Regions from separate parts of the Thaumasiovibrio subtropicus genome, predicted to be linked through region 2. Evidence: riboswitches for the same ligand, from Rfam matches in the RefSeq annotation. Region 2 holds a riboswitch; the other holds the start of a gene.
What was found. Region 2 has a riboswitch for lysine ahead of TSUB_RS10765 (Na+/H+ antiporter NhaC family protein). Riboswitches for the same ligand answer to the same signal wherever they lie in the genome.
Positions count from the first base shown of each region.

Region 1: it holds a riboswitch for lysine, as region 2 does, so the genes downstream of both, lysC (lysine-sensitive aspartokinase 3) here and TSUB_RS10765 (Na+/H+ antiporter NhaC family protein) in region 2, are expected to answer to the same signal.

Region 1 is NZ_AP023054.1:375,717-391,823, forward strand. Features, by position in the region: rRNA gene TSUB_RS01840 (23S ribosomal RNA) at 1-1,878, shown strand, start outside; rRNA gene rrf (5S ribosomal RNA) at 1,968-2,083, shown strand; tRNA gene TSUB_RS01850 (tRNA-Asp) at 2,140-2,216, shown strand; gene TSUB_RS25175 (hypothetical protein) at 2,252-2,374, opposite strand; one part of gene TSUB_RS01855 (IS630 family transposase) at 2,471-3,046, opposite strand; one part of gene TSUB_RS01855 (IS630 family transposase) at 3,048-3,506, opposite strand; gene lysC (lysine-sensitive aspartokinase 3) at 3,632-4,993, opposite strand; lysine riboswitch at 5,062-5,236, opposite strand; gene TSUB_RS01865 (pyridoxal-phosphate-dependent aminotransferase family protein) at 5,399-6,517, shown strand; gene TSUB_RS01870 (PglL family O-oligosaccharyltransferase) at 6,547-8,277, opposite strand; gene uvrA (excinuclease ABC subunit UvrA) at 8,312-11,134, opposite strand; gene TSUB_RS01880 (single-stranded DNA-binding protein) at 11,375-11,938, shown strand; gene TSUB_RS01885 (LysR family transcriptional regulator) at 12,009-12,890, opposite strand; gene csrD (RNase E specificity factor CsrD) at 13,126-15,036, shown strand; gene TSUB_RS01895 (hypothetical protein) at 15,191-16,107, shown strand, end outside.
Region 2 is NZ_AP023054.1:2,429,736-2,445,842, reverse strand. Features, by position in the region: gene minE (cell division topological specificity factor MinE) at 1-215, opposite strand, end outside; gene minD (septum site-determining protein MinD) at 223-1,035, opposite strand; gene minC (septum site-determining protein MinC) at 1,054-1,713, opposite strand; gene TSUB_RS10780 (YcgL domain-containing protein) at 2,081-2,359, shown strand; gene TSUB_RS10775 (lytic murein transglycosylase) at 2,400-3,359, shown strand; gene TSUB_RS10770 (H-NS family histone-like protein) at 3,417-3,812, opposite strand; lysine riboswitch at 5,167-5,346, shown strand; gene TSUB_RS10765 (Na+/H+ antiporter NhaC family protein) at 5,432-7,054, shown strand; gene TSUB_RS10760 (thymidine kinase) at 7,173-7,751, shown strand; gene TSUB_RS10755 (methyl-accepting chemotaxis protein) at 8,031-9,578, shown strand; gene hisIE (bifunctional phosphoribosyl-AMP cyclohydrolase/phosphoribosyl-ATP diphosphatase HisIE) at 9,634-10,251, opposite strand; gene hisF (imidazole glycerol phosphate synthase subunit HisF) at 10,248-11,021, opposite strand; gene hisA (1-(5-phosphoribosyl)-5-[(5-phosphoribosylamino)methylideneamino]imidazole-4-carboxamide isomerase) at 11,032-11,766, opposite strand; gene hisH (imidazole glycerol phosphate synthase subunit HisH) at 11,778-12,389, opposite strand; gene hisB (bifunctional histidinol-phosphatase/imidazoleglycerol-phosphate dehydratase HisB) at 12,389-13,459, opposite strand; gene hisC (histidinol-phosphate transaminase) at 13,470-14,519, opposite strand; gene hisD (histidinol dehydrogenase) at 14,534-15,826, opposite strand; gene hisG (ATP phosphoribosyltransferase) at 15,833-16,107, opposite strand, start outside.

The DNA.
Region 1 (16,107 bases), 1.6 Mb from region 2:
AAACGATGTGGGAAGGCTCAGACAGCCAGGATGTTGGCTTAGAAGCAGCCATCATTTAAAGAAAGCGTAATAGCTCACTGGTCGAGTCGGCCTGCGCGGAAGATGTAACGGGGCTAAGTAGTAAACCGAAGCTGCGGCAATGCACTTATGTGTATTGGGTAGGGGAGCGTTCTGTAAGCTGTTGAAGGTGTGCTGTAAGGCATGCTGGAGGTATCAGAAGTGCGAATGCTGACATGAGTAACGATAAAGGGGGGTGAAAAACCCCCTCGCCGGAAGACCAAGGGTTCCTGTCCAACGTTAATCGGGGCAGGGTAAGTCGACCCCCTAAGGCGAGGCTGAAGAGCGTAGTCGATGGGAAACGGGTTAATATTCCCGTACTTCTTACAATTGCGATGGAGGGACGGAGAAGGCTAGGTGGGCCTGGCGACGGTTGTCCAGGTTCAAGTATGTAGGTTGGGTGTTTAGGCAAATCCGGACACCTAAGACTGAGATACGACGTCGAGCTGCTACGGCAGTGAAGTCATTGATGCCATGCTTCCGGGAAAAGCTTCTAAGCTTCAGATTGTAAGGAATCGTACCCCAAACCGACACAGGTGGTCGGGTAGAGAATACCAAGGCGCTTGAGAGAACTCGGGTGAAGGAACTAGGCAAAATGGTACCGTAACTTCGGGAGAAGGTACGCTCCTGTCGGTGAAGTCCCTCGCGGATGGAGCTAACGGGAGTCGCAGATACCAGGTGGCTGCAACTGTTTATTAAAAACACAGCACTGTGCAAAATCGAAAGATGACGTATACGGTGTGACGCCTGCCCGGTGCCGGAAGGTTAATTGATGGGGTTAGACTTCGGTCGAAGCTCTTGATCGAAGCCCCGGTAAACGGCGGCCGTAACTATAACGGTCCTAAGGTAGCGAAATTCCTTGTCGGGTAAGTTCCGACCTGCACGAATGGCGTAATGATGGCCACGCTGTCTCCACCCGAGACTCAGTGAAATTGAAATCGCAGTGAAGATGCTGTGTACCCGCGGCTAGACGGAAAGACCCCGTGAACCTTTACTACAGCTTGGCACTGAACATTGAGCCTACATGTGTAGGATAGGTGGGAGACTTTGAAGCGTTGTCGCCAGATAGCGTGGAGTCATCCTTGAAATACCACCCTTGTATGTTTGATGTTCTAACTTGGCCCCATTATCTGGGGTGAGGACAGTGCCTGGTGGGTAGTTTGACTGGGGCGGTCTCCTCCCAAAGCGTAACGGAGGAGCACGAAGGTGGGCTAATCACGGTCGGACATCGTGAGGTTAGTGCAATGGCATAAGCCCGCTTGACTGCGAGACTGACAAGTCGAGCAGGTGCGAAAGCAGGTCATAGTGATCCGGTGGTTCTGAATGGAAGGGCCATCGCTCAACGGATAAAAGGTACTCCGGGGATAACAGGCTGATACCGCCCAAGAGTTCATATCGACGGCGGTGTTTGGCACCTCGATGTCGGCTCATCACATCCTGGGGCTGAAGTCGGTCCCAAGGGTATGGCTGTTCGCCATTTAAAGTGGTACGCGAGCTGGGTTTAGAACGTCGTGAGACAGTTCGGTCCCTATCTGCCGTGGGCGTTGGAGAATTGAAAGGGGCTGCTCCTAGTACGAGAGGACCGGAGTGGACGAACCTCTGGTGTTCGGGTTGTGTCGCCAGACGCATTGCCCGGTAGCTAAGTTCGGAATCGATAACCGCTGAAAGCATCTAAGCGGGAAGCGAGCCTTGAGATGAGTTCTCCCTGGCAGTTTAACTGTCCTAAAGGGTTGTCGTAGACTATGACGTTGATAGGCAGGGTGTGTAAGCGTTGTGAGGCGTTGAGCTAACCTGTACTAATTGCCCGTGAGGCTTAACCATACAACACCCAAGGTGTTTTATCGGACTTAATCGCGCTTGAGTGTGTTGAGAGCAAGACGAATCAGCTTTCCTAGTTTGAACAAATTTTGCTTGGCGACCATAGCATTGTGGACCCACCTGATTCCATGCCGAACTCAGTAGTGAAACGCAATAGCGCCGATGGTAGTGTGGGGTCTCCCCATGTGAGAGTAGGACATCGCCAGGCTTTGAACATCGCTTGTTTGAAGCAGAAAGTGTAAGACTTCAATCAAAGCACCGTGTGGAGCGGTAGTTCAGTTGGTTAGAATACCGGCCTGTCACGCCGGGGGTCGCGGGTTCGAGTCCCGTCCGCTCCGCCACTTCTTAAGAAGCCTCGTCGAAAGACGGGGCTTTTTTACGTCTGTGAGATATGTTCGCCTTTCAGGTGAATGAGCCCAGCAGTTGCGCCAGCCAGTTCCTCCGCCATGTCTTGAAAGAGAGCGATAGCTTTCGCTGTACGCTGTCCTTGCAACATCATTACCGTTCATGTCGCAGTTTAATTGGGAAGCTTTCTTTTCTGCACTTTACAATTAGGCCTAATACCAATCTGGAAAATTAATACCAATCTGGAAAATTAACTGGTCAGTTTAATCCAGTCTCTGGTGCACATTTTGGTCACTCTATCTGCACGCTTCAAGAATCGATTCCATGCAGTGCATACTTTCGACACAATATCTTCGTAGTCGGTAAAACTCTGATTGGCAAGATAGTGTTGTCTGAGCCAACTCCACACTTGTTCTATAGGATTTAGCTCTGGTGAATATGGCGGGAGCTTGATGATACTGACATTACTGAACTGTTCTGCAATGTCATTTGTATGCCAGCCAGCACCATCCATAATGATCACTGCGTGACGACCTTTTTCGGTCACCGCGGAGATCTGCTTAAGGTGCTCAACCATAATGTCCTTGTTAACCCAAGGAACGACCAGCGCCTCGCCAATACCTCTAGCGGGACATACTGAGCCAAACAAATACGCATATTCAAACTGCTGCTGTTTAACTGCTCTTGGTCTTGATCCACGTTTAGCCCAAAGTCGAGTTGTCGTGTTTTGCTGACCAAATCTTGCTTCATCTTGAAACCAGACATCGACGTTATCAAGCCCCATGTGACCGGGGATCTTAAGGATCGTTTCAATTTTGAATTTTTTTAAAATCGTCTTGGATTTGCTGGGATTGACGAGGGTGCTTGGAGCGTGATGTTATCCAAGAGAAGCCCATGTGACTAAGCAAATAGTAGATAGAGTCTGGGTGGTAGTGTTTACCAAACTCTTTCACGATATAAGCATGAATATCAGTACCTGTTAACCTCCCCCCAGATGAATCTTCGGCACGTGCCTTTATAAACAGGCTTAGCTGTTCACGTTGCTGAGTATTGAGGAATGCTGGGCGACCCGTTCTTGGTTTCTCTTGCAGCCCTTCAAGCCCTTCTTCAAGGAATGTTTGTACCCACTTATTCACACTCGTTCTGCTTACCTTAAGGAACTTAGCAATTTGGGTTCGAGAGTGACCATCTTTAAAGTGTGCCAATGCGAGCAATCGCATCTTCATCTGAATAGATTTTTGTTGGCTAGCAAGCTTTTTGAAATCAATGGTATCGAGGCTGTCCATAGCGTCTTTTTTCACGAAGAAGTAACAGCCTCAATTAGATCATATTTTTACTTAGATTGGTATTACTCGCATTAAAAAGAGCACCTTAGTCGGTGCTCTTTGGATTTTAACTTAGTAGATAAATTTTAGTATTCTGGCTCTAGCAAGTCTCGGTGCAAGTCTTTAATAATCTGGTGAGCGTCATCTTGCTTGATTAAAAAACAGAGATTATGCTGACTGGCTCCGTAACAGATCATTCTCAAGTTGTAGTCTTCTAACGTATTGAAAATTTGACGGCTTGTACCTTTTGTCTGCCCCATTTTGTTGCCGATCACCGCGACGAGTGACAATCCCTTATCAACGGTAACGTTGCACAACTCACTCAATTCTTTGTGTGCTGCTTCTGGAAGATCTGGTGCGGCACCACTTGTACTTGTTGTGTCTAAAGTCAGAGAGACACTCACTTCTGAGGTTGTAATCAGATCAACGGAGATACGATACTTAGCTAAAATACTGAAAACTTCTGCCAAGAAACCGTAGGCATGGTACATATTTAGACTTTGTAGTGTCACCATGGTTTGATTGTTTCGTAGCGTTAGCGCACGGAAAAGCGGCGTACTGTCGACTTCTTCTTTTACCCAAGTCCCGCCTTCTTCTGGAGCCTTTGATGAACCAACAAATACGGGAATATGTTGACGAATTGCTGGAATTAGCGTGTCTGGGTGTAGGATTTTTGCACCGAAGTTAGCCATCTCAGAGGCTTCACTAAAGCTTATCTCAGGAATAGGCTGGGCACGGCTAGCTATACGCGGGTCTGTAGTATAGATCCCGGGGACGTCTGTCCAAATCTCAAGCGTTTTAGCTTCGACTGCTTCTGCTATCAGCGCTGCACTGTAATCACTGCCACCACGGCCTAAAGTGGTCGTTTTACCATTTTCATCAGAGCCAATGAATCCTTGTGTGACCACAATTGCCTCTTGGCAGGCCCGGTTTAATGTTACTGCATGTGTTTTTAGTTTTTGAATATCAGGAATAGCTTTGCCAAATTGACTGTCCGTTTTCATGACTTGGCGAATATCAAAACGTGTACAGTGATGACCAAGATCATTGATGACTTGTGTGAAGAGGAATGTCGACATTAACTCTCCACAAGATACGAGCGTATCTGTCAGCTCGTCAGAGGCAGCGACAGCGGCTTGTTCTGCGGTTTTTGTTACTAACGTTAGGATGGTATTAATGCTGTCTGTTAGTGAGGCTTGCTCACTGACTTTTTCTATGATGCTGTAGTGGATATCACGAATCGTTGCGATGATCTCGGCGCGGCGGTTGTTATCAGCTACGCCATTAGCAAGCTCAACCAGGTGGTTTGTTACGCCAGAACACGCACTGATCACAACAAGCTTTGTCTCAGGGTTTTTGATAACGATGTTTGCGCTACGCTGCATCGCATCGAAGTCTGCGACACTGGTTCCGCCAAATTTAGCGACGGTAAATGAAGATAGATCCACAACTGCATCTCCCTGTTGTGATGTGTAACATACTTGGAGAAGCAGATAGGATAAGTAGAATAGTATACTTTCCCAGAAGCTCTCCACTAAATATTTAGTGACAACCCAAAGGATTCAACCTTTAAGGCCGATACTTTTGCATCCCAGTACACGAGTATCTCGGCATTTAATCCCCTGATGCCTACGTGTTGGAGCTGGGGCCCCACGCAAACACTACCTGATTAATGCACCTCTTCTGGCTTTTGTTATTGAGATCACAAAAGCAACCCTATAAATAAGGACTTTGTGCAAAATTGTCAATAATTAAATGCCTTTTCCTGCTCTAAATGACTTTAGTCCAATTGTTTTTCTTATTTTCATCTAGAATACTTTCATTATTTCAATAGTATGTGCTCGGAGTTATTCATGACTTTATCAAGCTTCTACCCGCCCAAACGTACTTTGATGGGGCCTGGACCATCAGATATTTATCCTCAGGTTTTGCAAGCGCTTAGTCGGCCGACTTTGGGGCATCTTGACCCTCTATTTATTGGCATGATGGATGAGCTCAAGTCCCTTCTTCAATATGTATTTCAGACTGAGAACCCTTTCACAATCGCGGTATCCGCGCCAGGAAGTGCTGGGATGGAAGCGTGCTTTGTGAACTTGATACAGCCAGGTGAAAAAGTCATTGTTTGCCGAAATGGTGTGTTTGGTGAACGAATGCGAGAGAATGTTGTACGTTGCGGTGGTGAGGCCGTCGTTGTTGATGACGAATGGGGACGTCCCGTCACGATTGAAAAGGTAGAAGCTGCCTTGATTGCTCATCCAGATGCAATTGCATTAGCGTTTGTGCATGCTGAAACATCGACGGGCGCACTAAGTGATGCCGAAGCACTTGGCAAGTTAGCAAAAGCACATGGCTGTTTGTCGATTGTTGATACAGTGACGTCATTGGGTGGGGTGCCACTTTATGTTGATAAATGGCAACTTGACGCGGTGTACTCTGGTAGTCAGAAATGTCTATCTTGTGTGCCCGGCTTGTCACCTCTCACGTTTTCAGCTCAAGCTATCGCTAAGATAGAAGCGAGAAATACGCCCGTGCGAAGTTGGTTTTTAGATCAAAGCCTTGTCTTGGGGTATTGGAGTGGAGAAGGAAAACGGAGTTATCACCATACCGCTCCGGTCAATAGTCTCTATGCATTGCATGAATCTCTGGTGCTTCTAAAAAATGAGGGGCTTGAAAATGCGTGGCAACGCCATCGCGAGGCACATTTGATGCTAAAAGAAGGCTTAGAAACCCTTGGTATCAGTTTTGTTGTTGATGAATCAGCAAGACTGCCACAGCTAAACGCTGTCAATATTCCTAATGGTATTGATGATGGAGAGGTTAGAACCCGCCTATTAGAAGAGTTTAACCTTGAGATAGGTGCAGGTTTAGGTGACCTTGCTGGTAAGGCTTGGCGTATTGGCTTAATGGGTTATGGTGCAAGACGGGAGAATGTCGCTTTGTGCTTAAAAGCGCTAGAAGAAGTCTTGAGATAATGACAACCCCGGCTAGCCCGGGGTTTTCTTTAGTTCGTTTCACTGACCGCTGGCGTGGAGCTCGAACTGGTAATTGTGACTGTCGGCTCTGTTAACGGGTGGTTGGGAAAGAGATATCTCGCTTCATCAAGAATTTGTTGGCCTTTCTCAACTTCGCCGAGCGCGTGGTAAGCGATAGCCATGTTTTGGTAAAGAGAAGGGCGAGGCATGGTTTCCGCCGTTTTATGGGCCCAATGGATGTAACTTTGAATCATGTCAGGGTTATTGGTTGCGACCCCAAATTCAAGCTCTGTAGTAAATAAGTTCCAATCAAAACGTGATTGCCAAAGTACAGGGTTAGTCACCTTCATTAATAACTCGGGCTCCCGAGGTATCTTTTGCTCAAACTTATTGAGCCAGTAACCTGACTGTAATCCAGAAGCAATAAACACGGTTGCAAGGGCTGGGATTAAAAGCGCATTAATGCGAAGTAGCTGAACACGGTAGAGCGGTTTTTTCTTGTACTTGGCCGTGAGTTGATCTACCCAATAGATCAACAGAATGAACGTAATGAAGTGGACCAATGCATGATAAAAAGGATACTCCAACTGGCTATGTAGCGTGATGGGGAAAAACAACCCAATAATCGCTAAGCGCGTGCCTTTCTTTGTCTTCAATACGCGAATAAACACCGCACCCGCTGCGATGAGTAGAGCGATGAGTGGCACAATGCCACCTTCAGCGGTCCAATACAGTAGCTCGTTGTGCGGGTGATCTAGTGCCGCAGATGGAGTATGTGCAGAGATCTCTTGAGCAAACTGAAAAGCAGCAGATTGAGTGTAGGCGGATTCGAAGTTTCCATACCCAGAGCCGATCACTGGCGCTTGCTTTATCATGTATAGCGTGTGGGGATAAATGCCAGCCCTTTCTTCTATACGACCTGGCGCATCAAGTTTAGGTGTGAACTCAGGTGACTGTGTCCAGTTCCATGAAAGGGCAAGGCCAAGTAGAACCATTAACCCCCATAAGCGCATCTGTTTACGTGCAGCATAGTGATAGAGAAATGGCAAGATAAGCAATGCTGAGACGGTCGCGCCTAGTTTACCTGTGCGAGAGTCGATGACCGCAATCAGTGGAATGGTCAGAATTGGTGTGACAAGTAATGGTAAGTGCTTCCAGTTCCATTTGCCCCGATACATGGGCTCTCGAGCCAGTAAATAGGCTGACAGCACCAACCCTGTCGCCATGAAAGAGGCCATGACATTGATTTGCTGGAAAATACCATAAGGCTTGTTTTTGAATGTGTTGTAACCAATATAATTGCCAGGCTCTAGCAGCAGATATTGTATCCAACCAAATATCGCTTCCATTAATACTGCGATGAGCACAAACCACAGCAGGCGTTGTCGCTGTTTTTGAGTGAAAGAGAACTGCTGTAAAGAGACAAATAGCAACCATCCAGCCCAAATGCCAATGAGTCTTGGGACGGCGAGATGTGGAACGGATTGCGGATAAAAGATGGGGAGCGTCAACAATATGCAACTTATTAACAACACAATCGTGAGCTTGGAATAGCGCCAGAAGCCTTGCCGGCAAATCTCAAGTAATCCAGCACCAATCGCGAAACTGAGGGGTATCCATATCGCTTGATTAAAGGGGAGGGAGAGACCGGCTCCCCCCGGGTTGTGCATGAACAGATGCATGGCGATGAGATAGATGGCGCCGAGAGAACCCAGAAACCATCTTGTTAGCGGCTTACGCGCCACTTGCGTTGTTTCCAAACGCGTTCCTTGTGTTTGAAGCACACTTTTACCTTTACAGCATGGGTTTAAGGAAGCGAGCAGTATGCGATCCTTCGACCTCAGCAACTTGCTCTGGTGTACCTGTGGCGATAATCTGGCCGCCGCCGCTTCCCCCTTCAGGACCTAAATCAACTATCCAGTCAGCCGTTTTGATCACATCTAGATTGTGTTCAATCACAACGATGGTATTGCCGTGATCACGCAGACGATGAAGAACAGTGAGCAATTGCTGGATGTCATGGAAGTGCAGACCGGTTGTTGGCTCATCAAGAATGTACAGGGTTTTGCCTGTATCACGTTTCGAGAGCTCTTTTGCCAGTTTAACGCGCTGAGCTTCACCGCCTGACAGTGTTGTCGCGGCTTGGCCAAGGCGGATATAAGATAGCCCAACATCCATTAATGTTTGTAGTTTTCGTGCGATTGCTGGAACTGGATCAAAGAATTCACGCGCGTCTTCCACTGTCATTTCAAGCACTTCATGAATCGATTTTCCCTTGTACTTGACTTCAAGGGTCTCGCGGTTGTAGCGCTTTCCTTTGCACGAATCGCATGGCACATAAACATCTGGTAAGAAGTGCATCTCGACTTTTATCACACCATCGCCCTGACAGGCTTCACAACGACCTCCTTTGACGTTGAAGCTGAAGCGGCCGGGTTTGTAACCACGAGAGCGGGCTTCTTGTGTCCCAGCAAAGAGTTCGCGAATAGGGGTAAAGATACCTGTGTATGTTGCTGGGTTTGAGCGAGGTGTTCTGCCTATTGGGCTTTGATCAATGTCGATGACCTTGTCGCAATGCTCGAGGTGCTCAATGTCTTTGTAAGGAGCGGGCTCACCAGTTGTAGCACCATTAAGACGTTGGTGGGCAATCTTATAGAAAGTGTCATTGATTAACGTGGATTTCCCCGACCCTGACACACCAGTTACACAAGTTAACAGCCCGACAGGGATCTCAACATCGACCCCGTTAAGGTTATTACCACTTGCACCAGTCAATCGAATGACCTTGTCTTTATCCAATGGAGTACGTGATTCAGGGACAGCGATTTGTTTTTTGCCGTTCAGGTATTGTGCTGTCAGAGAGGCGTCGGACTTGATAATTGTTTCATAATCACCCTCAGCAACGACTTGCCCGCCATGCACCCCAGCCCCTGGGCCGATATCGATAATATAGTCAGCTGCACGAATAGCGTCTTCATCATGCTCAACCACAAGCACGGTGTTCCCCAGATCGCGCAAGTGAATCAGGGTTTTTAGTAGGCGCTCATTGTCGCGTTGATGCAGACCAATTGAAGGTTCATCGAGTACATACATTACGCCAACAAGGCCAGCACCGATCTGGCTGGCTAAACGAATGCGCTGAGCTTCACCGCCTGACAGAGTGTCGGCACTACGAGATAAATTAAGGTAGTTCAGTCCGACATTGACTAAGAAATGTAATCGATCGCGAATCTCCTTAAGGATCTTGTCGGCAATTTGAGCACGTTGTCCTTCAAGTTCGAGAGTCTCAAAGAAATCGAGTGCCCCTTTGATGCTCATATCGCAGATATCGGGCAAGCGTGTGTCATCGACAAAGACGTGACGTGCTTCTTCGCGCAGTCGAGTACCTGAACAACTAGCACAGGCTTTCGTAGAGATAAACTTGGAGAGCTCTTCACGGACGGAGTTCGATTCGGTATCGCGATAACGGCGCTCCATGTTATTGAGAATCCCTTCAAAAACATGGCGGCGTAGTGTGATATCACCTCGATCATTAATGTACTTAAAATCGATTTCAGTACGCCCTGACCCTTTTAGTACGACATTTTGCACTTGTTTGCTTAAACTATTGAAGGGCGCATTGACGTCAAAATCGTAGTGCTCTGCGAGCGATTTTAGCATCTGGAAATAGTAATAGTTGCGTTGATCCCAACCACGAATCGCGCCGCCAGCGAGGCTGAGCTCTGGGTTTTGAACGACGCGATCAGCGTCAAAATATTGTTGAACGCCCAGTCCATCGCACGTTGGACAAGCCCCTGCTGGATTGTTGAACGAGAATAAGCGAGGCTCTAGTTCCTGCATGCTGTAGCCGCAATGCGGGCAGGCAAAGTTAGCAGAAAAGACGAGCTCTTCATCGAATTGACTATCCATGCCAGCAATCACGGCGGTACCACCAGTGAGCTCCAATGCGGTCTCAAAAGACTCTGCTAAACGAAGCTGGAGATCATCGCGTACCTTAAAACGATCAATGACGACTTCAATGGTGTGCTTCTTGTGTAGCTCTAGGGTTGGAGGATCGGAAAGATCGCAAACTTCACCATCAACACGAGCGCGAATAAAGCCTTGGGCAGCTAAGTTGGCAAACGTCTTAACATGCTCACCTTTTCGCTCTTTTACGATGGGGGCGAGGAGCATGAGTTTCGTGCCTTCAGCGAGGCTGAGCACTTTATCGACCATTTGGCTGATGGTTTGTGCAGCGAGCGGCACATCATGTGTGGGACAGCGCGGCTCTCCAACTCGTGCATACAGCAAACGTAAATAGTCATACACTTCTGTAATGGTGCCGACGGTAGAACGAGGATTATGCGACGTGGATTTTTGTTCGATAGAAATCGCAGGAGAAAGCCCTTCGATATGGTCAACGTCGGGCTTTTCCATCAAGGATAAAAATTGACGAGCGTAAGCAGAAAGCGACTCAACGTAGCGGCGTTGGCCTTCGGCATACAGGGTATCAAATGCCAAAGAGGACTTACCGGAGCCTGACAAACCCGTGACAACAATAAGCTTGTCGCGAGGGATCGATAAGTTGATGTTTTTTAAATTATGGGTGCGGGCACCGCGTACGTCTATCTTATCCATTGTTGAGCTTTTTATCGATGAAGGAAAAAACATTATGGCATAGCGCCAGATAGCAGAAAAGCATAAACTGTATATAAATACAGTAAAGCGTTTGCAACCTCATGCACAGTGAGTGTCACAAAAATACGCAGTAATCGGTGTTTTGATCACTATGAGCGTAAAGTGTAGACGTGTTACACTGGGCGATTATCAAATTTGAGTAAGGCAGCCGAGTGGCTGTGACAACAACCGGAGCTTACTATGGCCAGTCGTGGTATTAACAAAGTTATCTTGGTAGGTAACCTAGGTAACGATCCAGAAATTCGCTACATGCCGAATGGTGGTGCAGTAGCGAACATCACAGTCGCAACTTCTGAGTCATGGCGTGACAAGAATACAGGCGAGCAGCGTGAGAAAACCGAATGGCACCGTGTTGCGCTATTTGGCAAACTTGCAGAAGTTGCAGGTGAGTACTTGCGTAAAGGCTCTCAAGTCTATATCGAAGGCCAACTACAAACACGTAAGTGGCAAGATCAAAGTGGCCAAGACCGTTATACCACTGAGGTGGTTGTACAGGGCTTTAATGGCGTGATGCAAATGCTAGGTGGTCGCCAAGGCGGTGGTCAAGGCGCACCTATGGGCGGACAGCAGCAAGGTGGCTGGGGTCAACCTCAGCAGCCAATGGGTGGCCAACCTCAAAATCAAGGTTTCGCGCCTCAACAGCAGCAACAATCTGCGCCAGCACCACAACAGTCAGCGCCTCAACAAGCCGCGCCTCAGTACAATGAGCCACCGGTTGACTTTGACGACGATATCCCGTTCTAAAAACTTGCTGGAAATCGCTCGATTAAACCCGGCTATGCCGGGTTTTTTTATACCTGATAGCGAATGATGACTAAGTGAATTGACTTTTTTCTTGAATAAATGCCAGAAAAAGATGTGTTTTCGTATGGTTATAGTCAAGTTTTGGGTAGTAAGCATACGCTGTTTGCATCGGTTTTTTTAAAGTCGGAATCACAGGAACAAGTAGACCCTTCTCAAGTTCTCGGCGCACATTATTCGCGCCAGACAGCAGTATTCCCATTCCTGCTACGGCGGCACCAATAAGCGCTTCTGGGTTGCGACTGGAAAAATTTCCCTTCAGTTTAAGTCGCGTACCGTCCTCAAACTCATGAGGCTGTTCAAAGTCTGGCCCACCAAACAATAAACAGTTGTGTTCAAGTAAGTCATCGGGTTTCAAAATGGGGTCGTGATTTTCCAAATACAGAGGGGAGGCAAAAAAGCCCGGTTGAAAGTCATAGAGCTTTTTGGCGATGTAGCTGGACGAGTTGAAATCTTGTAGCTCACGGCTTATGAAGATATCCAAATTGAGATCAGGTAGGTCTCCGGGCGAAATCGTATGGAGTTCGACTTTGAGCTTAGGGTAGCGCGCCATAAACTCGGCAAGGTAGTTCACTAAGAAGCGACTCCCTATCGTTAATGGGGCCCCGATACGAAATACGCCGCTCACTTCACCATAGGTCGATGTGGTTTCATCTACCAACTGCTGCCAATCGTGCAACAATCCTTGGCTTTTATGAAAAAAAAGCTCGCCAGCGTCAGTGAGTGTCAGGCTGCGGGTGGTGCGTTTTAGGAGTTGTACATCAAGTTGCTGCTCAAGCCAAGAAAGGCGCTTTGAGAGTGCTGAACTGGTCGTATTCAACTGGGACGCGGCTTTAGCAAGCGTGCCTTGTTCAACAACGGTAACAAAGGTTTTTGTACAAGTGATCCAATCCATTCCACGCTCCTAAAAAATGACACCACTATGGTGGCGTGAAATAAGCGATAACTCAAGTGATGGCTCTGACTTACAATAAATGGGGTGAAACTGAAAACAAGATGAAATAACTGCCTGAAAATGCCATACTTTACGCGAACTATTGATACCTAAATGCGATAAGATTCATAACGGACGTTATGCGTATTCGACCGCGCAAAGTCGGCAAGAGCGCCAAAAGATTTCATGAGGAAATATGAGAAAAGCATCAGGGATGAAACTCAGCAACCGTTTGGTTGCCTTTGTCACTGTGGTCGTGTTTGCCGCGATTTTGGTGCTGTTTATCGGTGGGTCAATGAGCTTTCGTTACCTTGCTGATACTGCAGTAAAGAATTACTTTGACGGCATGGTTCAGGTGATTGACGAAGAATTGTCTGATCCGGACGGCGTTCGAAATATTCAAGATTGGCTGCCAAAGATGCTGAAGGCAGGCGATATCATTGAATTTGATATTTCTAACTCGGCAGGCAGTGTTTTTCACTATGAGCAGATTAAGTTCACCGCGTCGACAACAGAACGACATCGTTTATATTATGACCTGACGCTTAACCCTGAATTGCGAGTCAGCATCACTTCGGTTCCCGCCTTCACCTATACCAGCTACTCGTTAGGCGCAATGAGTGCGATCACTTTGGCGATCGCGATCATCGGTATTGGGGTGATTTTCGGCGTGCAGTGGCTAAAAAAGCAGCTGCATGGGTCGGAAGTGTTGGAGACCCGCGGCCGCATGATTCTGGCGGGTCGAATGGATGAATACAGTCAGGGTGATGAGGCGGAGTGGCCTGCGACCGCGAGTTTGGCGCTCGACCAGGTGATTGCGGAGCTGAAAGATGCCCGCCAAGAGCGTAGTCGTTTCGACACCTTCATTCGTACCCATACTTTTCTTGACCAGCTTACCGGGGCGGCCAATCGCGTCTTGTATGATAGCCGTCTCAACTCACTATTGAATGAAAGCGATAACACCGGCGTTGTCGTCCTACTCCAAATCGCGGATTACGATGAATTAATTAGCGATAATGGCGAGCAGGTCGCGGATGAGTTTATCAAGGATATCGCTTTAGTGATTGGCAATTTCATGCAACGTTTTCCTGATGCTGTGTTCTCTCGTTATTACGATGCTGAGTTTGCATTAATGCTAGCAAACCCGGTAGAAAGTGAAGTCTCCGGTTTTATTAATCAACTACTTAAAGCGTTAGAAAAGCTTGACCCTCCAGCCCCTTTAGATGTCGATGACTGGTGTCATATCGGTGTAAGTTATTTTGCCTCTGGTGAACCGCGGGGACGTGTGATGGATGAAGCGGATCGCGCGTTAAAAAGTGCCCAGCTCCAAGGCACCAATAGCTGGTTTGCATTTCGCAAAGAGAGTCAGTTGGATGAAGGTCGAGGCAATGTGCGTTGGCGTACGTTGTTTGATCGCATTTTTGATGGTGAAGGTCCGGTTATCTATCAACAGCCCGTGATGACACATGATGAAACGGTGCACCGTGAGCTATTGGCGCGGATCCGTGACGAAAATGGGGTATTGATCAAGGCATCGCGATTTGTCCCTGTGATGAAGGAAGTCGGCTACATCACTAAGTTGGATCGTTTTATGCTAGAGAAAACATTGTCGATGTTGCCAAGCAGCGAAGGAACCTTGGCAGTGAACATCAGCGTGACTTCATTGTCCCAGCGTGATTTTTACCGTTGGTTTTCGCAGAGCGTTATGCAATGCCCGCGTGAACAGCGGAGTAAGTTGTTGATTGAGATCTCTGAGGCGAGTGCGGTCGCCAGTCTGGACGCATTGCGGCCAGTGTCGAAGTTGATTAACAGCCTAGGCTCAGGTCTCGTGGTCGACCACGCTGGACGTTCCATTGTCAGTATGCACTACATTAAGGAACTTGAACCTAAGTACTTAAAACTGCATCGTAGCTTAGTGAAAGATATCGACCAAAGGCCGGAAAACCAACTCTTTATCCGTAGTATGCTAGGGTCGTGCGCGGATACCAGTACCAAGATTGTGGCGGTTGGTGTCGAAAGTAAGAAAGAGTGGCAGAAATTGCGCACTTTAGGCGTCGAGATGGGGCAAGGCAGATTGTTTGGTGCAGAACTAAGACACAGGCAATAAGCGATTGAAATGTCTCTTAATTGAGAGGTAATTCAAACTGCTGATGCGATAGACTGTTAAATCGTACGAAGTCGTTGTAATTAACTTATAATTATTAATATCTTAACATCGTGAGTCCCTGGTTTTTGTGTCGTAAGAGGGATAAGGAGCGGCCGTGAAAAGTTGGCGTAATCTGTTTGCATCTGGCAATACGTCCGCAAATACTGCCGCTATCGCGGTACTCGCTGACGGTATTTATGCCGTTAAGGGCAAGCATGCCAAGGACCCTGATTTTGTCTGGGGTTTTAAGGCTGTACCAACACAGAATCAGCTTACTGAAGCGCTACGCAGCGTTGTGACTGAGCTCGCGTTGTCTGACGCTGATGTGCATCTTGTCCTTGGCCAAGGGCAGTATCAAAGTTTAACCATTGATAAACCAGATATTCCCGCTGCGGAGTGGTCAACTGCTTTACCTTTTCTAATCAAAGATTTGGTGAACGAATCGCCTGCCAATATCGTTGCTGGTGGTGTATTGAGTAGTATTGGCCATAAACTCCAAACCTATATAACCCACCGTGATCGTGTAAAAAGCTTACTTGACCTCTGCGGTACTGCGGGTGTGAACTTGCAGAGTATCAGTGTCGAAGAAGTGACGCTTGGCTTTACTATGCCGGAAGATCGCAATGAAATGGTGCTGTATCGTCAAGGAAATGGCGGATTAATGCTTGCAGCCTACGCGGAACAACATCATTGCCTGCAGCGACAAGTGCGCGGCATTCAGTCTCCTGTCATTGGCGATGAGGTAAATCCCCTCGTTATTGATTCTTTGGCCCTAGAACTACAGCGTTCGTTGGATTATCTCTCGTCTCAGTTGCGCGATAAGCCTATTACGGCGGTCAAAGTCTGCTGTGATGGAGAGGACAATCAGCGGTTATCTGAAGAGTTGTCTAGTCGATTGAATGTGTCCGTGAATGCGTTGCATGACCGGGAAGATATTCCTTTGCCAATCGGTGTTTTGGTTGCGATTGGTGCGCTTCAATCGGTCGCGGGTAAACCGGCTTCAGATATCTTAAATCTCTACCCAGATGACCT
Region 2 (16,107 bases):
TCACTCTCTTTTTGGTCAAGGTGCACATTGACTTGATCTGGGTCGATATCAACATAGCGTCGAATCACTTCTAGAATATCTTTTTTCAATGCAGGAAGGTAACTTGGCGACTTGTTACTACCCGATCGGCGTTCAGCGACGATGATCTGCAAACGCTCCTTAGCAACATTCGCGCTTTTCTCGCGCTTAGGGCGGAAAAATTCAAGTAAAGCCATGGTTAAATTACCCTCCAAACAGTCGTTTTAGGAAGCCTTTCTTCTCCTCGGAAAGGAAACGTAGTTCACGCTCTTCACCTAACAAACGAGAAATCGCGTCATCGTAAGCTTGGCCTGCAATCGATACTTCATCGTGGATAACGGGCTCACCACGGTTAGAGGCATTCAATACTGACTGACATTCAGGAATGACGCCCAGCAATGGAATGTGAAGAATCTCTTCTACATCTTCAACACTTAGCATATCACCATTGATTACGCGACCTGGATTGTAGCGAGTCAGCAATAAGTGTTGTTTAACCGGTTCCATCGCCTGTTCTGCGCGCATAGACTTAGAATCAAGAATGCCAAGAATTCTGTCTGAATCTCGTACCGAAGAGACTTCAGGGTTAGTCGTAACAATCGCTTCATCTGCAAAGTACAAGGCCATCATTGCACCAGCTTCGATACCTGCTGGTGAATCACAAATAATGAAATCAAAGTCCATTGCTTTCATTTCATCTAACACACGTTGCACGCCATCTTTGGTGAGTGCGTCTTTGTCGCGGGTCTGAGAGGCAGGCAAGACAAAAAGGTTGTCGACACGTTTATCTTTGATCAACGCTTGGTTAAGTGTTGCTTCTCCATTGATGACGTTGACGAAATCATAGACAACACGACGCTCACAACCCATGATAAGATCTAAGTTACGCAAACCTATATCAAAATCGATAACAGCGGTTTTCTTGCCTTTGAGTGCTAGACCTGTCGCAATGGCGGCACTGGTAGTAGTTTTTCCGACTCCGCCTTTACCGGAAGTCACCACGATAATACGTGTCATGGGTATTTAATCCTTTTTTTAAACGGACAATGGGGCGATATGCAAGTTTTCTTCGTTGAGAGATATCTTGACGGACGCACCCCATTGTTCACTATTAATCTTGTCGCTCAACCAGTAGTTGCCGGATATAGAGACCAGCTCTGGTTGTAAGTTTTGGCAAAATATATTTGCTTCTTGTTGACCACTCGCCCCGGCTATCGCACGACCGCGCAACGTGCCATAAATATGAATACTGCCATCAGCAATCACTTCAGCACCAGCGCTGACGTGATTAAGTATGACAAGATCACTATTTTTTGCGTAAATTTGCTGCCCTGAACGTACTGGGGTTGAAATAACCTTGGTCGGTGCGAGTTGCGGCGCTTTACTCGCAGGCTCTTTAGCGGCAGTCATTAATGCCAGTTGTGCCTCTTTTACTTTCGGGCGAAGTGATGCTGGGCAGCCACTCACTCCGACCGGAATCATGCCAGCTTCAAGTACAGCGGCTTTGATAGCTGGAAAGTTTAAATCTTCATGGCACTGGCTTATATCGATAATAACGGGTGCAGAAGCGAAAAAAGCGGGGGCTTGGGTGACTTTTTCGGCTAGAAAGTCTCTAATCGCCGTTTCGTCTTTATCAAACAGACGAAGGACAGAAAGGGTGAAACTACTACCTTTCAATTCAGCAATTTTACTCATAACCATTGAGACCTTGTATCAGTACCTGATAGGGTTTAACGAAGCAAGACACCATGTTATATATGTTGCGGAGTCACAGCAAGCTATCCGTTGCGTTTAGGGGAAAAAGCCTTTTTTTTGTGAAGCTATTAAACCTATTTGGGGAAACCGTTGTCATAAACGGTGCCTCACACCAATACGATTTCATACGCTTATTGTGTGACTGCAATTATTGAGGTGGTTTATCAATACATCTCGATAAGCGTAGAGATGCATTGTCATAAAAGTGAAATGATATTTGTGGTGATGGATTAGACAGTGATTGACGCTGCAAGACTATTCAATTTTGTGCTCAAAATTGGACGATACGGTAAATTTGGAAAAAGATATGCATTGTGCTGTTTATAAAAGCGACAAAAAAATAGGGTCTTACCTTTTTGTTGAGAAAAAAGATGATTTTAGTCGTGTCCCTGATTCTCTGTTGGGGATGTTTGGCCATCCTTCACTTGTGATGGTTTTCGATATCGACAAGCGTGAATCTTTGGCACAAGCAAATATTGAGACAGTAAGAGCCGCATTGAAAGAGGAAGGGTATTACCTGCAACTGCCTCCACCTGCTGTTAACTTACTGGATGAGTACAAAGAAGCCAAAAAACGAGACAACTAAACCGTTATACGATTAAGGGTAACACCAAAGGTGGGCTAGGATGGTTAAAAAGAGTTTACTGAGTTTATGCTTGTTAGCTGCAAGCGCGAGTGTGTCAGCTCAGGTATCCTTTGATGATTATGTTTTGCAGATGCAAGACTACGCCAAGGAAAAAGGAATTAGTGAACAGACAATTTCAACGGCTTTTCAAGGTGTGAAACTGTATGAGTCTGCTATCTCAGCGGACAAAAATCAGCCGGAAAGAAGATTAACTTTAGATGAATATTTGAAGAAATCTGTACCTCAGTGGAAAATAAATCAGGCGAATCAACGCTATCAAAAACATAAAGCTGTTTTAAATAATATCGGTGAGACTTATGGCGTTTCACCCAAAATTATTGTCGCTTTATGGGGAGTAGAGAGTAATTTCGGTAAGTTCTCTGGTTCATATGATGTTATTTCTGCTCTGACGACAATGGCTTATGAAGGTCGACGTGAGGATTTCTTTAAGTCTCAACTTATTGATGCGCTCACCATTTTGGATCAAGGGCATATAGAGCGTCGCAATATGAAAGGGTCTTGGGCAGGTGCAATGGGGCAAAGTCAGTTTATGCCTAGCTCTTACCTCGCTTATGCCGCTGATGGTGATGGTGATGGTGTGGCGGATATTTGGAATAATCCCGCCGACGTATTCGCGTCAGCAGCCAATTATTTGAGTACGGTCGGTTGGCAGGCTGGATATCGTTGGGGACGGCAAGTGACGTTACCTGAATCATTTGATTTGTCTTTGATCAGTTCAAAAAAGGAAAATGGTAAAGGTTTGCAAGAGTGGGCTGAACTCGGTGTCATGCGTCATGGCGGTGCTGATTTGCCTGTTGACGAGATTTCTGCATGGTTAATTGAGCCACAGGAAGGGCGATATTATCTCGTTTATGACAATTACCAGGCGCTGCTAGATTGGAATCGTTCTCATCATTTCGTTTTCTCTGTCGTGCAATTAGCCGCTTCTATCCGAGATTAACTCAGAAAATAAAAAAGGCCCATCAGGGCCTTTTTTGAATCTATATGACAAGCGCAATTAGATTAGGAAGTCGTCTAGTGACTTGCCTTCGTCTAGTGCTGTTTTGATCACAGATGGAGTACGGCCTTGACCAGTCCAAGTTCTTTCTTGGCCATTTTCGTCAACGTATTGGTATTTTGCAGGGCGAGCAGCTCGCTTAGCTTTTGGTGCTTTACCTAGTAGAGCAACTAATTCTTCTGGATCGATACCGTCTTTGATTAGCATTTCACGGTACTGAGCTAGTTTCTCTTCACGCTCTTTTTCCTGTGCACGAGCTTCAGCTTCAGATTCTTCACGCTCGTTAACTACAGTCGTTAATTTTTCTAGTGCTTCTTGAAGTTGCTCTAGAGTTAATTCACGAGATAGTGCACGTAGGCTACGTAAGTTCAAAAGTGCTTTAAACGCTTCAGGCATGTTTATTTCCTACTCATTAAATTGCATCGCAGGATGCTGTTAGTTATTTTGTCTGTTCAATAATAATACGAAATCAAACAGGTTGCCAAGTCATTGAATGTAAATTTACTTATTTCTTTCGAATTTGACCTTATTTGAGCTGTTTTTTGCCTAAGAAAAATCATGTCATTAATATGATTCTCAGTTTAAAAGGAGAATATCGTCGACCGTATAAATCAGAAAATCTTGCACGTCCCAGATTAGAAGATATGCGCATATTTATGATTAGCGTTATAAATCAAAGAAAAATGTATGAAATTGTGATCTTATGCAGGGGTATTAGCGTAATGAAGGCGTGAATTTTCACTGACCTTGCATCTCTCTGCGGAGAAAAAAGCCCCTCCACCAAGCAAGGTGTTTAATTATTGAGATAAGTCTTTCTAATTGTAAGCGACTATTGCTTGCCTTTACCTGACTCAGTTGCACGTTAAAGCTTGTGCACATGCGAAAGACTATATCACCCATACGTCATTGCCTATGCAGTTTATAGAAATTAACATACTTTTGTGTACGTTAAGGAGAAAGCGGATGGCTGTGAATAAGGGATATGCGAAGACTGCGCATAGGAAGCATTGAGAAGTGATACTTATTATTTCGACTATCCTGCTTACCTTATTGCGTTTTTGCCACTCCCATCCACCGTCTTACCTTGAGTATATACGTTACTCGCTGATTCCAATCTATTTTTTACGTTTGCAGTTCATAACAAATTTATACTCAAACCACCTCAAGACGCTTGTTCAGCGAGAGTTTCTAGGCTTGTCAACAAGACACTGTTTTGAAGATCTAGTGGATTAATTAAAAACAGTAACGACGGTGGCGAGCCTCGAAAACTCGCCCTTCGGGAAGCGACTAGCGCCCCGATTTCTGCGTTAAAGGTGTTTGAAAGGGAAATCCATTCCTTCACACCTTCGCCTTGGTATCTTTACCTTGACTTCGACGCGCTAGGCCGCTTCTGAATCCTGCATCTTGAAGTGGTTTGAGTATATAAAGGACGAGGGATACGTCTTGAAGTTGTTTGAGTATAGCGAGGTGCTGAGTTGGCTGTTTTTGATTTGTTAACCGTGCTAAGGAAGTGTTCTCGTTGGCTAGATAAAGCAGGACAGAGATGTTTCACATAGCTGCTTGATGTTATTGATAAAATTGATAGATATGAAATATTGCTCATCGACGTTAATGCTGGATGGGAAGTAATAAATGTTAATTTATATCGCTTATTGTTTGTTGTGTGGTTTGAATTTTCATCAGTTGGTGTTTTCACAGCACAATATCTATTGCAATGTGCGGTTGGTCACGTAAAATGGCCTCATCCTTAACTAAGGGTAGAGGCGCACTGGTTATCAGTAGCAAGTAGTAGGGTGATGCTTATGATCACTTGCGAAAGGAATCCGTGCCGAAGTTAGTCAGACTCATCAAGTCGATTAGCTGGGGAAATATCGAATAGGTATTTCACTGCCATAGTCATATACATTCACTATGGAGCGCTACTGTTGGGTATAGGTGGGTAAATTCTCTCCTTTATTCTCTCATCACGCTTATGTGTACAGTAGATCTCCGAGCAATTGGTTGCAGCAGAGATCATGGAACTCATTGATTTTTCAAATTCATATATTTCGTTATTGCCCGCATTGACGGCATTAACTCTTGCGATTCTGACACGTCGTGTGTTGGTGTCATTGGGCGTAGGTATCGTACTAGGAGCACTCCTTCTTAATGGCTTCTCTTTTTCTGGTACGTTCTCTTACGTGTTTAACACATTCAAGAGTGTTGTTGTTGAAGCAGAAACGGTTACCGAAAACGGTAAAGAAGTCACCAACTATGCGTTGAACGCGTGGAACATGAGTATTGTCGCTTTCCTCGTGTTGCTAGGCATGATGACGGCACTATTGACGCTTTCTGGCGGCACACGTGCTTTTGCTGAGTGGGCGCAAACCCGTATTAAGTCCAAGCGTGGTGCAAAGCTACTGACCGCGTTTTTGGGTGTGTTTATCTTTGTTGATGATTATTTCAACAGTTTGGCGGTAGGCTCTATTTCTCGCCCTGTCACTGACCGTTATTACGTCTCACGTGCTAAGTTGGCCTATCTACTCGATTCTACTGCAGCACCTATGTGTGTGTTGATGCCTGCTTCAAGCTGGGGTGCTTACATCATTACGGTGATTGGTGGCATTTTGGTGACGCATAACGTAACAGAGTACAGCGCATTGAGTGCGTTTGTTACTTTGATTCCGATGAACTTTTATGCGGTGTTTGCGTTGTTACTGGTGTTTGCAGTGGCTTGGTATCAAATTGATGTAGGCCCAATGCGTCGTCATGAGCAAGTGGCACAACGTGGTCAAGGTTACAACGAGAACGATGATGCAAGTAGTGATCTCAATGATGAACTCGGCATTACAGAGAGTGCGAAAGGTCGCGTCAGTGATCTGCTGATGCCTATCATTGTACTGATTGCTGCGACAGTGTTCTTTATGGTGTTTACTGGCTACCAGAGCTTGGCGAATGACGGTGAAGCCTTTTCTTTGCTGGGTGCTTTTGAAGAGACAGATGTCGGCATGTCGTTGTTCTGGGGTGGCTTAATTGGTTTAGCGGCCGCGTTGGTGCCTGTGTTGCGTCAGAAGTTGCCTATGGGTGACGTGACAGCGACATTATGGATTGGTGCAAAGTCGATGTTTGGCGCCATCCTGATCCTCTTCTTTGCTTGGAGCATCGGTAGTGTCATTGGCGATATGGAGACGGGTAAGTTCCTGTCTACCTTAGTAGAGGGTTCGGTTAACCCCGCTTTCCTACCTGTTATATTGTTCTTGTTAGCGGGTGTAATGGCGTTTTCTACGGGTACTTCGTGGGGAACCTTCGGCATCATGTTACCTATCGCTGGTGATATGGCTGCAGCGACAGAAATTGCGTTGATGCTACCTATGTTGGGTGCGGTGCTTGCGGGCTCTGTGTTTGGTGACCATTGCTCACCAATCTCTGATACCACCATTCTTTCTTCAACGGGTGCTCGTTGTAACCATATTGACCACGTACAGACTCAACTGCCGTACGCCGTCGCTTCAGCCATCGTCGCGAGTGTCGGTTTTGTGGTCCTTGGTTTCACATTGTCGCTGTTCACTGCATTTATTGCCGCAACACTGGCATTCATTGGGGTATGCGTTGGCTTGATTCAGATGTCGCGTAAGCCAGTGACTAAGCAAACCGCTTAAACGCCAGACAACTTTTAGATTGTATTGGACAATAAAGCTCGCTTCGGCGGGCTTTTCTGTTTTTATTCTCGCCATTTTTCGGTAGGATGCGCGGCGGAAATATGGAGGGTAGCCTCAGATGGCACAGTTGTACTTTTACTATTCAACGATGAATGCAGGTAAGTCGACCACTTTATTGCAGTCATCTTTTAATTATCAAGAACGTGGCATGAACCCTTTGGTTTTAACTGCGGCGATTGATGATCGTGCTGGCGTGGGCGTGGTCAGTTCTCGCATCGGTCTTCAGTCTGAAGCCGAACTCTATGCACCAGGTGACGACCTGTTAGCGAAAATTACAGACATGAATCACAATCAAAATATTGACTGTGTCTTGGTTGATGAGTGTCAGTTCTTAGATAAGAACCAAGTCTATCAACTAACCGAAGTGGTTGATAAGTTGAATATCCCTGTCCTTTGCTATGGTTTGCGCACAGATTTTCAAGGTGAATTGTTTGCGGGTAGCAAGCATTTGCTGGCGTGGGCAGACAAGTTAGTCGAGCTAAAAACGATTTGTCACTGTGGCCGAAAAGCAAACATGGTCTATCGTACAGACGAGCAGGGTAACGCGATTGTTGATGGTGATCAGGTGGTGATTGGTGGCAATGAACGCTATGTTTCTGTTTGTCGCCTGCATTACAAGGAAGCGCTAGGACGTTAGGGCGCGATATCTGTTTGTATAAATTAGGGTTAAGCGAGTCTTGACGACGAACGCGATCGGAAGAGGCATTCGCTTGGCGATGAACAGCGTATTTGATGTGATCAAATGCGCTGTTTTTTTATGTGGCAAGCTCATCTCTCATTATCTGCTGTGATCGATTCCTTAAATATTAGCAAGACACTCTAAAACTTTGGTCAAAACTACGCTTCACCCCGAGTTTCTTTCCGGTTGCTGTTTAGGCTGAAATAACGCAAATGAAATAGCGATAGTGAGGAAAGCATGATGGATAGACGCAAGCGCATCGGGATCAACATGGTGCTGTGGATAGTAGCAGCGAGTTTTGTCTTCTATTCTGCTGGCGGTGCGTCAGCGATCGTGATAACGGCGCTGGGCTTAATCAGTGTGTTTGCTAGCCTGTTTCTGACCGAGAAGGCGGAAAGCGTAGAGAAGAACCGTGAAGAAACCGTTTTGATACCAGCGAAACTCTCCACCTCACTGTCTCATAATGCGGTGAGTACCGCGGAAGTCTCTTTTGCGATTGATCAATTAAAGCCTAAGCTTGAGCGGCAATTATCGTCTGTCGTCCATATTTCCTTCACCTCTTCTGAAATTGCTAAAACACTTGGCGTGACAGCTGAGGCTGCGCAACAAGCCTCATTAGCGACAGTCGAAATGCGTGAAATCAGTACGCAAGGAGAAGCAAATTTACAAGAAGCCATGACTGAAATGGAACAAATACATACACAAACATCGGCTTCTCTTCAGCAGATAGAAAGCTTGGATGCGCAAGTTAATCGAATAAAAAGTGTCGCTCAAGTGATTGATGAGATAGCATCGCAGACCAACTTACTCGCCTTGAATGCGGCGATTGAGGCGGCGCGAGCAGGTTCTCAGGGAAGAGGCTTTGCCGTTGTCGCCGATGAAGTCCGAGGGTTGGCAGAGCGGACGTCTCAAAGTACCAATGAGGTGGCGCATATCGTCCATCTCATTTTGAATGAGACAGGGGAGATGATGGATACCATACGTCAACTCGCTCATGATGTAGAGCAAGGAAAAGAGAGTATTAGTCACGTTGCTCAGAGTCTGCAAGCAATGGCGCAGCAAGCTGAGCGGGTTGAACAGCAAGTCACGCAGATAACTGATGGCGCGATTTTAAACGAGCAAGGCTTGGTACAGATATCGCAAGCCATTGATGAAGTGAAGCATGAGCTTGATGGCAGTGATAAGGATCTGCTCGTGCTGCAAGACGAAGCCATGCGCTTAATGGAAATGGCAGAATCGTGTAATGCGGTGATGGTCGAACTTGATAGCCAGAGTCCACATCGCCCCTTCTACACCAATGCGGCAAAATGTGCTGAAGAGATAGCGGCGCGATTTAGTGCCGCACTGGTGAGTGGTGAAATTACCGAAAGTGCGCTTTTTAGCCGCACTTACGAACCGATAGCGAACACGTCTCCTCAAAAGTATCGAACAGCCTTTGACGAGTTTTGCGATAGGGTGCTGCCCGATATTCAAGAGCCCTATTTAAGATTTAGAGATGAGGTAGTGTATGCGATTGCTAATGATAGTAAGGGGTATGTTCCTACGCACAACAACGCATTCTGTAAGCCGTTGACGGGTAATGCCGAAGTGGATCAATGTGCCAATCGCACCAAGCGCATCTTTGATGATAGAACAGGTCAGCGTTGTGGTGCGCATACCGAGAAAATGCTGCTGCAAACTTATAAACGTGACACAGGTGAAATCATGCATGACATCTCTGTGCCGATTTTTGTTAACTCACGTCATTGGGGAAGTTTAAGGATGGGATACACGCAAGCTTCTTGAACCAGCTTGAGTAAATACGCCACCTTAGGTGGCGTATTTTTTGCGTTAACGGCAGTTATTTCTTTGCATGTCGCTCAGCAAGGCGCTCAGTGATCGTGGAGAGTGACATTCCTTGGTCTTGCAGTAGCACAAGCAGGTGATAGATAAGGTCTGCCGACTCATCGACTAACTCCGCCTTATCACCCGACGTTGCCGCAAGCGCGACTTCAACGCCTTCTTCACCGACTTTTTGCGAAATACGTTTGGTGCCACGGGCATAGAGGCTGGCGGTATAAGAGCTGTCAGGATCGCTGCCTTTTCTTGAGGCCAAGACTTGCTCCAATTGATGAAGAAACACCAATGAAGGTGGCGCAACATCATCGCCATCAAAGCAGGTCGTTGTGCCTAAGTGGCATGTAGGGCCAATCGGATCAACTTGAACCAGTAAGGTGTCACTGTCACAATCGAGGGCGATTGATTTCAGTTGCAGTACGTTTCCAGAAGTTTCGCCTTTCGTCCAAAGTCGCTGTTTTGTGCGAGAAAAGAAAGTCACTTGCTTCGTTTCAAGTGTCTTCGTTAACGCACCTTTATCCATGTAGCCTAACATTAAGACTTGGCCACTGTTGTTATCTTGAATGATTGCCGGGATCATCTCATCGACTTTTTCCCAATTTATACGTTCGATAAGACTCATACTCGGATCTCCACTTGTTGTTGTTTTAAGTATTGTTTTAGTTCACCGATGTTGATGATCTGTTTATGAAAGACGGAGGCGGCTAAAGCGCCGTCTACATTGGCCTTATTAAACGCATCCGCAAAGTGGACCATTTCTCCCGCACCGCCTGAGGCAATCAAAGGTACGTGACAGACTTCGCGAACCATGTTGAGCTGATCGAGGTCGTAGCCGTTACGCACGCCATCTTGGTTCATCATGTTCAATACGATTTCGCCTGCACCGCGTTTTTGTACTTCTTGCACCCAATCACGCGTTTCCCACTGCGTGGCCTTGGTACGGCTTTCATCACCGGTAAATTGGTACACTTGGTATTTACCCGTGTCAGCATCAAAATAGGAGTCGATACCGACCACAATACACTGCACGCCAAACTTATCTGCAAGCTCGGTGATCAGGTTTGGGTTGGCTAAGGCTGGCGAGTTAATCGATACTTTATCCGCACCAAATTGTAAAATGCGTGAAGCGTCTTCAGCTGATTTGATACCACCGGCGACACAAAATGGAATATCAATGACTTCTGCAACACGGGACACCCAGCTTTTATCGACCACTCGGCCATCGCTGGAAGCGGTAATATCGTAAAAAACCAGTTCATCGGCGCCTTCTTCTGCATAGCGTTTAGCCAGTGGAACAATATCGCCTATGATTTCATGATTTCTAAATTGCACGCCTTTGACAACTTGTCCATCACGCACGTCGAGACAAGGAATAATTCGTCTAGCTAACATCTTTCACTCCTTACTCTGCCCAAACGCGGAAGGCGTCTTCAGCATTGAACTTACCATCGAGCAGGGCACGACCTACAATAACGCCTTGCACACCTGAACCCTTCAATGCGGCAATGTCTTCCAGTGAGCCAATACCACCAGAGGATTGAAACGCGACTTGAGGGTATTGCGCGCACAAGTCACGATAGAGGTCGACATTCGAGCCCGCGAGCGTGCCATCCCGAGAAATGTCGGTGCAGAGGACATGTTTTAGACCGACGGTTAAGAAATCGTCTAAAAGCGCTTCGATGGTGACGCCTGAATCTTCTTGCCAACCAGAGATGGCAACATGACGGTGCCCCTCACTATCAATGTTGACATCCAGTGCCAATACGATGTGTTCAGCACCGTATTTCTCCATCCAGCTCTTCACCAGCTCTGGCTGTTTTACTGCGGTTGAACCGATAACGACGCGCTCTGCGCCGGCATCAAGAAGGTCTTTGACATCTTGCTCACTGCGTACGCCCCCACCAATTTGAATGTTGGCAGGTGTACTCGCGAGTAGGCTTGCGATCAAATCGAGTTGTCGCGCCGACGTATCTTTTGCGCCAGTTAAATCAACCAGGTGTAGCCAATTCGCGCCAGCTTGATGATAGATAGCAAATTGTTCCGCAGGATTGACGGGATATTCGGTAACTTGTCCATAGTCACCTTGATAGAGACGGACTACTTGGCCGTCGATTAAGTCTAAAGCGGGAATGATCATGACGTTCCTTATCACATCTCTAAAAAGTTCTTAATCAGCTGAGCACCAGCTTTGCTGGAGCGCTCTGGGTGAAATTGCACCCCATAATAGTTGCCGCTCTGCAGTGCAGCCGTGAAAGGCGTACCGTACTCACACTGTGCGATAGTGTTGTCATCGGTGACAGGCATCGCATAGCTATGAACAAAGTAGAAGTAGCTGCCCGCTGGGATATCTTTAAACAACGGGTGGCCTGCTTTTGGTGTAATGGTGTTCCAGCCCATGTGAGGAAGTGGTAGCCCCTCTGCTTGCATCTTTTCTATCGGCGCATCACACAAGTTCAGGCAAGGGATTGTTTCTTCGCCTGCAGCACCATGCTCTTGAGAAACACGACACAGTAACTGCATGCCGAGACAAATACCGAGAAGCGGTTTGTCGACCTGTTTTACAAGTTCGACAAGGTCACGTTCCTCGAGGTTTTTCATCGCCTCACTTGCTGTTCCCACTCCCGGTAAAAAGAGCTTATCAGCGGCTAAAACAACATCGGGATCTTTGCTGACAGTCACTTGATATCCAAGACGTTCAATGGCAAACCTCACTGAAGAGACGTTCGCACAGCCAGTATCGATAATAACGACGTTTGCCATTAAAGCACCCCTTTACTGCTTGGTAGTTCGTTACCTTCTACGCGAATCGCTTGACGTAAGGTACGTCCGAATGCTTTGAATAAACTCTCTACGATGTGGTGGTCGTTGTCACCATCAGAAGACAAGTGCAAGGTACAAGCTAATGTATCAGTGAGAGAGCGGAAGAAGTGAGAGACCATCTCTGTTGACAGATCGCCAACTTGCTCGCGACTGAAGACTGCATCAAATTTGAGGTATGGTCGGCCGGAAAGATCCAGCGCACATTGCGCCAGGCATTCATCCATTGGCAAGCTAAAGCCGAAGCGACCAATACCACGTTTATCGCCAAGTGCGATTTTCAATGCTTCTCCTAGCGCCAGGGCGGTATCTTCAACACTGTGGTGATCATCAATGTGAAGGTCGCCATCCACCTGACAGATCATCTGGAAACCACCGTGAGTGGCGATTTGATCTAGCATATGATCAAAGAAACCGAGTCCAGTTTCTATTTTGTTACCACCCGACTGATCAAGGTTGACCTTCACTTTGATGTCAGTTTCTTTGGTAGTACGAACAACTTCTGCGATGCGAGGTTGTGTGGTGAGATCTTTGACGATTTGTTGCCATCCCATGGTCTCAGGGTTGTATTGAATGCCCCGAATTGCCATGTTTTCCGCAAGTGCAAGGTCAGTTTGACGGTCGCCTATCACGGCTGAGGTGGTGAAATCAACACGGCCTTGCTGAAGGTAGGGCTTCACCAACCCGAGCTTGGGTTTACGACACGTGCAATCATCTTCTTCGAAATGAGGGCAGATAAGCACGTCGGCAAATTTCACACCTTGAGACTCAAAGATCTCCATCATCATATTGTGTGGCGCATCAAACTCATCTTGAGGGTAGCTGTCCGTGCCCAAACCATCTTGGTTAGTGACCATGACGAGAGTGTAGCCTGCGTCCTGCAACTGCAGTAGTGCGGGAATGACATAAGGTTCTAGCTTGAGTTTATCTAAGCGGTCGACTTGAAAATCCACAGGTGGCTCAACAATGAGGGTGCCATCTCGATCAATAAATAGAATTTTTTCTTTGCTCACTACAACGTCCTTATTGCTCTAGCTGTTGGCGGATAAAGGCCAGTGTTTTTTCACATTCGTCTCGGTTGCCAACGCTAATACGAATGCAGTTTTCAATTGGGCTTCGACGTAGAATAATGCCATTGTCCCACAGGGTGCTGAAGAGTTTTTCGCCATCAGGAAACTGGACGAGTAGGTAATTGCCATACCCATCAAAGACGGTCACACCCGGCAACATACTCAAACCTGCCTGCAAGTAGGCGCGATTGGCATTGAGGTCGAGTACTTGGAATTTAGTGCGCGCTAACCCTGCTTCGGAAAGCGCTTGAACCGCAATATCGGTCACAGGAACCGGCACGGGATAAGGCGCAATCACTTTCAGCAATAGCTCGATGATTTGGGGATTAGCAAGTGTAAAACCGCAGCGTAGACCTGCGAGCGCAAAGGCTTTTGATAGGGTGCGGAGTATCGCCAAATTTGGGTAACGGGATAGCAGCTCAACAACAGACTCTTCCATACAGAAGTCGATGTAGGCTTCATCGACCACGACAATCGCTTTGTTGGCCGTCATGTCGAGCAAGGCTTCGATGTCACTTCGCTTCAGTAGGTTGCCTGTCGGGTTGTTTGGACTACAAACAAACACCAGCTTTACACTATCGAGGTTAGCCTGAATCGTATCTAAATCAAGTTGCCAGTCAGCCGTGAGTGGTACTGTTTTGGTGGCAACATCAAATGTTTGCGCGCTGATGGCATACATACCGTAGGTCGGTGGACAATACAGGATGCTATCTTGGTTGGGTTCACAAAACGCGCGGACCAGCAGTTCTATGCCCTCGTCGGCTCCGCGTGAAGTTAGTACATACTTACTATCGACGCCCGCGTACGCGGAGTAGGCATTGATTAGCTCTTCTGGCTGACAGGTGCTGTAGCGATTGAGGCGGTCGCAGTTAACACTGTATTCGTTAACATAGGGTGACTCGTTAGCATTTAGCCAAATATCACCACTCCCCCCTAAACGACGAGCTGACATGTATGGGGTCAGTTCGCGAACGGTTTTTCGAGCTAGGTTTTCAATACTCATCTTGATGCCCTTATCTATTGATTACGTAGCTTTTCAACACGAAGAGTGACGGCACGTTTGTGAGCGTCGAGGCCTTCAGCATCGGCAATGGTCTCGACAATAGGAGCAATGGCGAGCAAGCCGTCACTGCTGAGCTCTTGAACTGTCATTCGCTTGGAGAAATCGGCTAAGCCTAGGCTAGAGTAAGTGCGTGTATAGCCATAGGTTGGTAAAACGTGATTGGTACCCGACGCATAGTCACCGACCGATTCAGGCGACCACAGGCCCAAGAAAATGGACCCAGCATTGTCCAGTTCAGGTAGCAAAGCGCGAGGATTTTCGGTCTGTACAATGAGGTGTTCAGGGCCATAACGATTGGAAATGGCGATGCATTCTTCAATGGACTCTGCCACAACCAGTAAACTGGAACCCAAGGCTTGACGGGCAATGTCAGCACGACTGAGGGTTTTAAGTTGTTGTTGGATAGCATCCGCAACGCGGTCAGCTAAGCTAGGCTCTGGCGTCACGAGCACAACTTGTGAATCTGGGCCGTGCTCCGCTTGACTCAGTAGGTCTGCGGCGATGAAGTCAGGGTCGGCGCTGTTATCGGCAATAACAAGGACTTCTGAAGGCCCTGCTGGCATATCAATGGCTGCGCCACGGAAGTCATTGCTGACTTGACGTTTTGCTTCAGTGACGTAGGCGTTGCCTGGGCCAAAAATCTTATCCACTTTCGCGACTGTTTCCGTACCGTACGCCATGGCGGCAACCGCTTGTGCCCCACCTAGATTGTAGACTTCATCGATCCCACACAACTGAGCGACATAGAGAATCTCATCGGCAATCGGTGGGGGTGAACTCAGTACTACGCGCTTACAGCCGGCAATTTGTGAGGGCACACCGAGCATCAACACCGTTGAAGGGAGCGGGGCGCTACCACCGGGGATATAGAGGCCAACAGCGTTGATAGGGCGCGTAACTTGCTCACAGACCACACCAGGCTGGGTTTCAACTTTAATGGCTTGAGGTTTCTGTGCGGTATGAAATGAATAAATATTCTTATATGCCGCTTGAAGCGCTTGTTTCATCTCTTCAGAAAGTCGCGCTGATGCCGCGGTGATTTCGTCTGCGCTAACCCGAATGCTGTCCGGTTTAACCTTGTCGAATTTTTCGGTGAGTGCAAGCAGTGCGGCATCGCCGTCTTTTTGTACTTGCGCAATAACATCATTGACGGCGGCGGTAATGTTTGCGCCTTCCGTGATTGCAGGCCTTTCAAGTAGGCCTGCTTGTTGATATTCGCTGAGTGATTGCCAAACAACCGTTTTCATTTCTACTTACTCCATCATCTTTTCAATTGGCAACACAAGAATTGAGCTGGCACCAAGCGATTTAAGTTGCTCCATGGTTTCCCAGAATAAGTTTTCCGCACTTACCAAATGTACGGCGACTCGGCTGTTATCTTCTGAGAGAGGCAGTACTGTAGGATCTTCAGCGCCCGGTAGCAGGGATTTGATCTCTTCCAGACGCTCAGTGGGTGCATGTAGCATGATGTATTTTGATTCTTTAGCTTGAATCACGCCTTGCATACGCGTCAGTAACTTTTCAATGA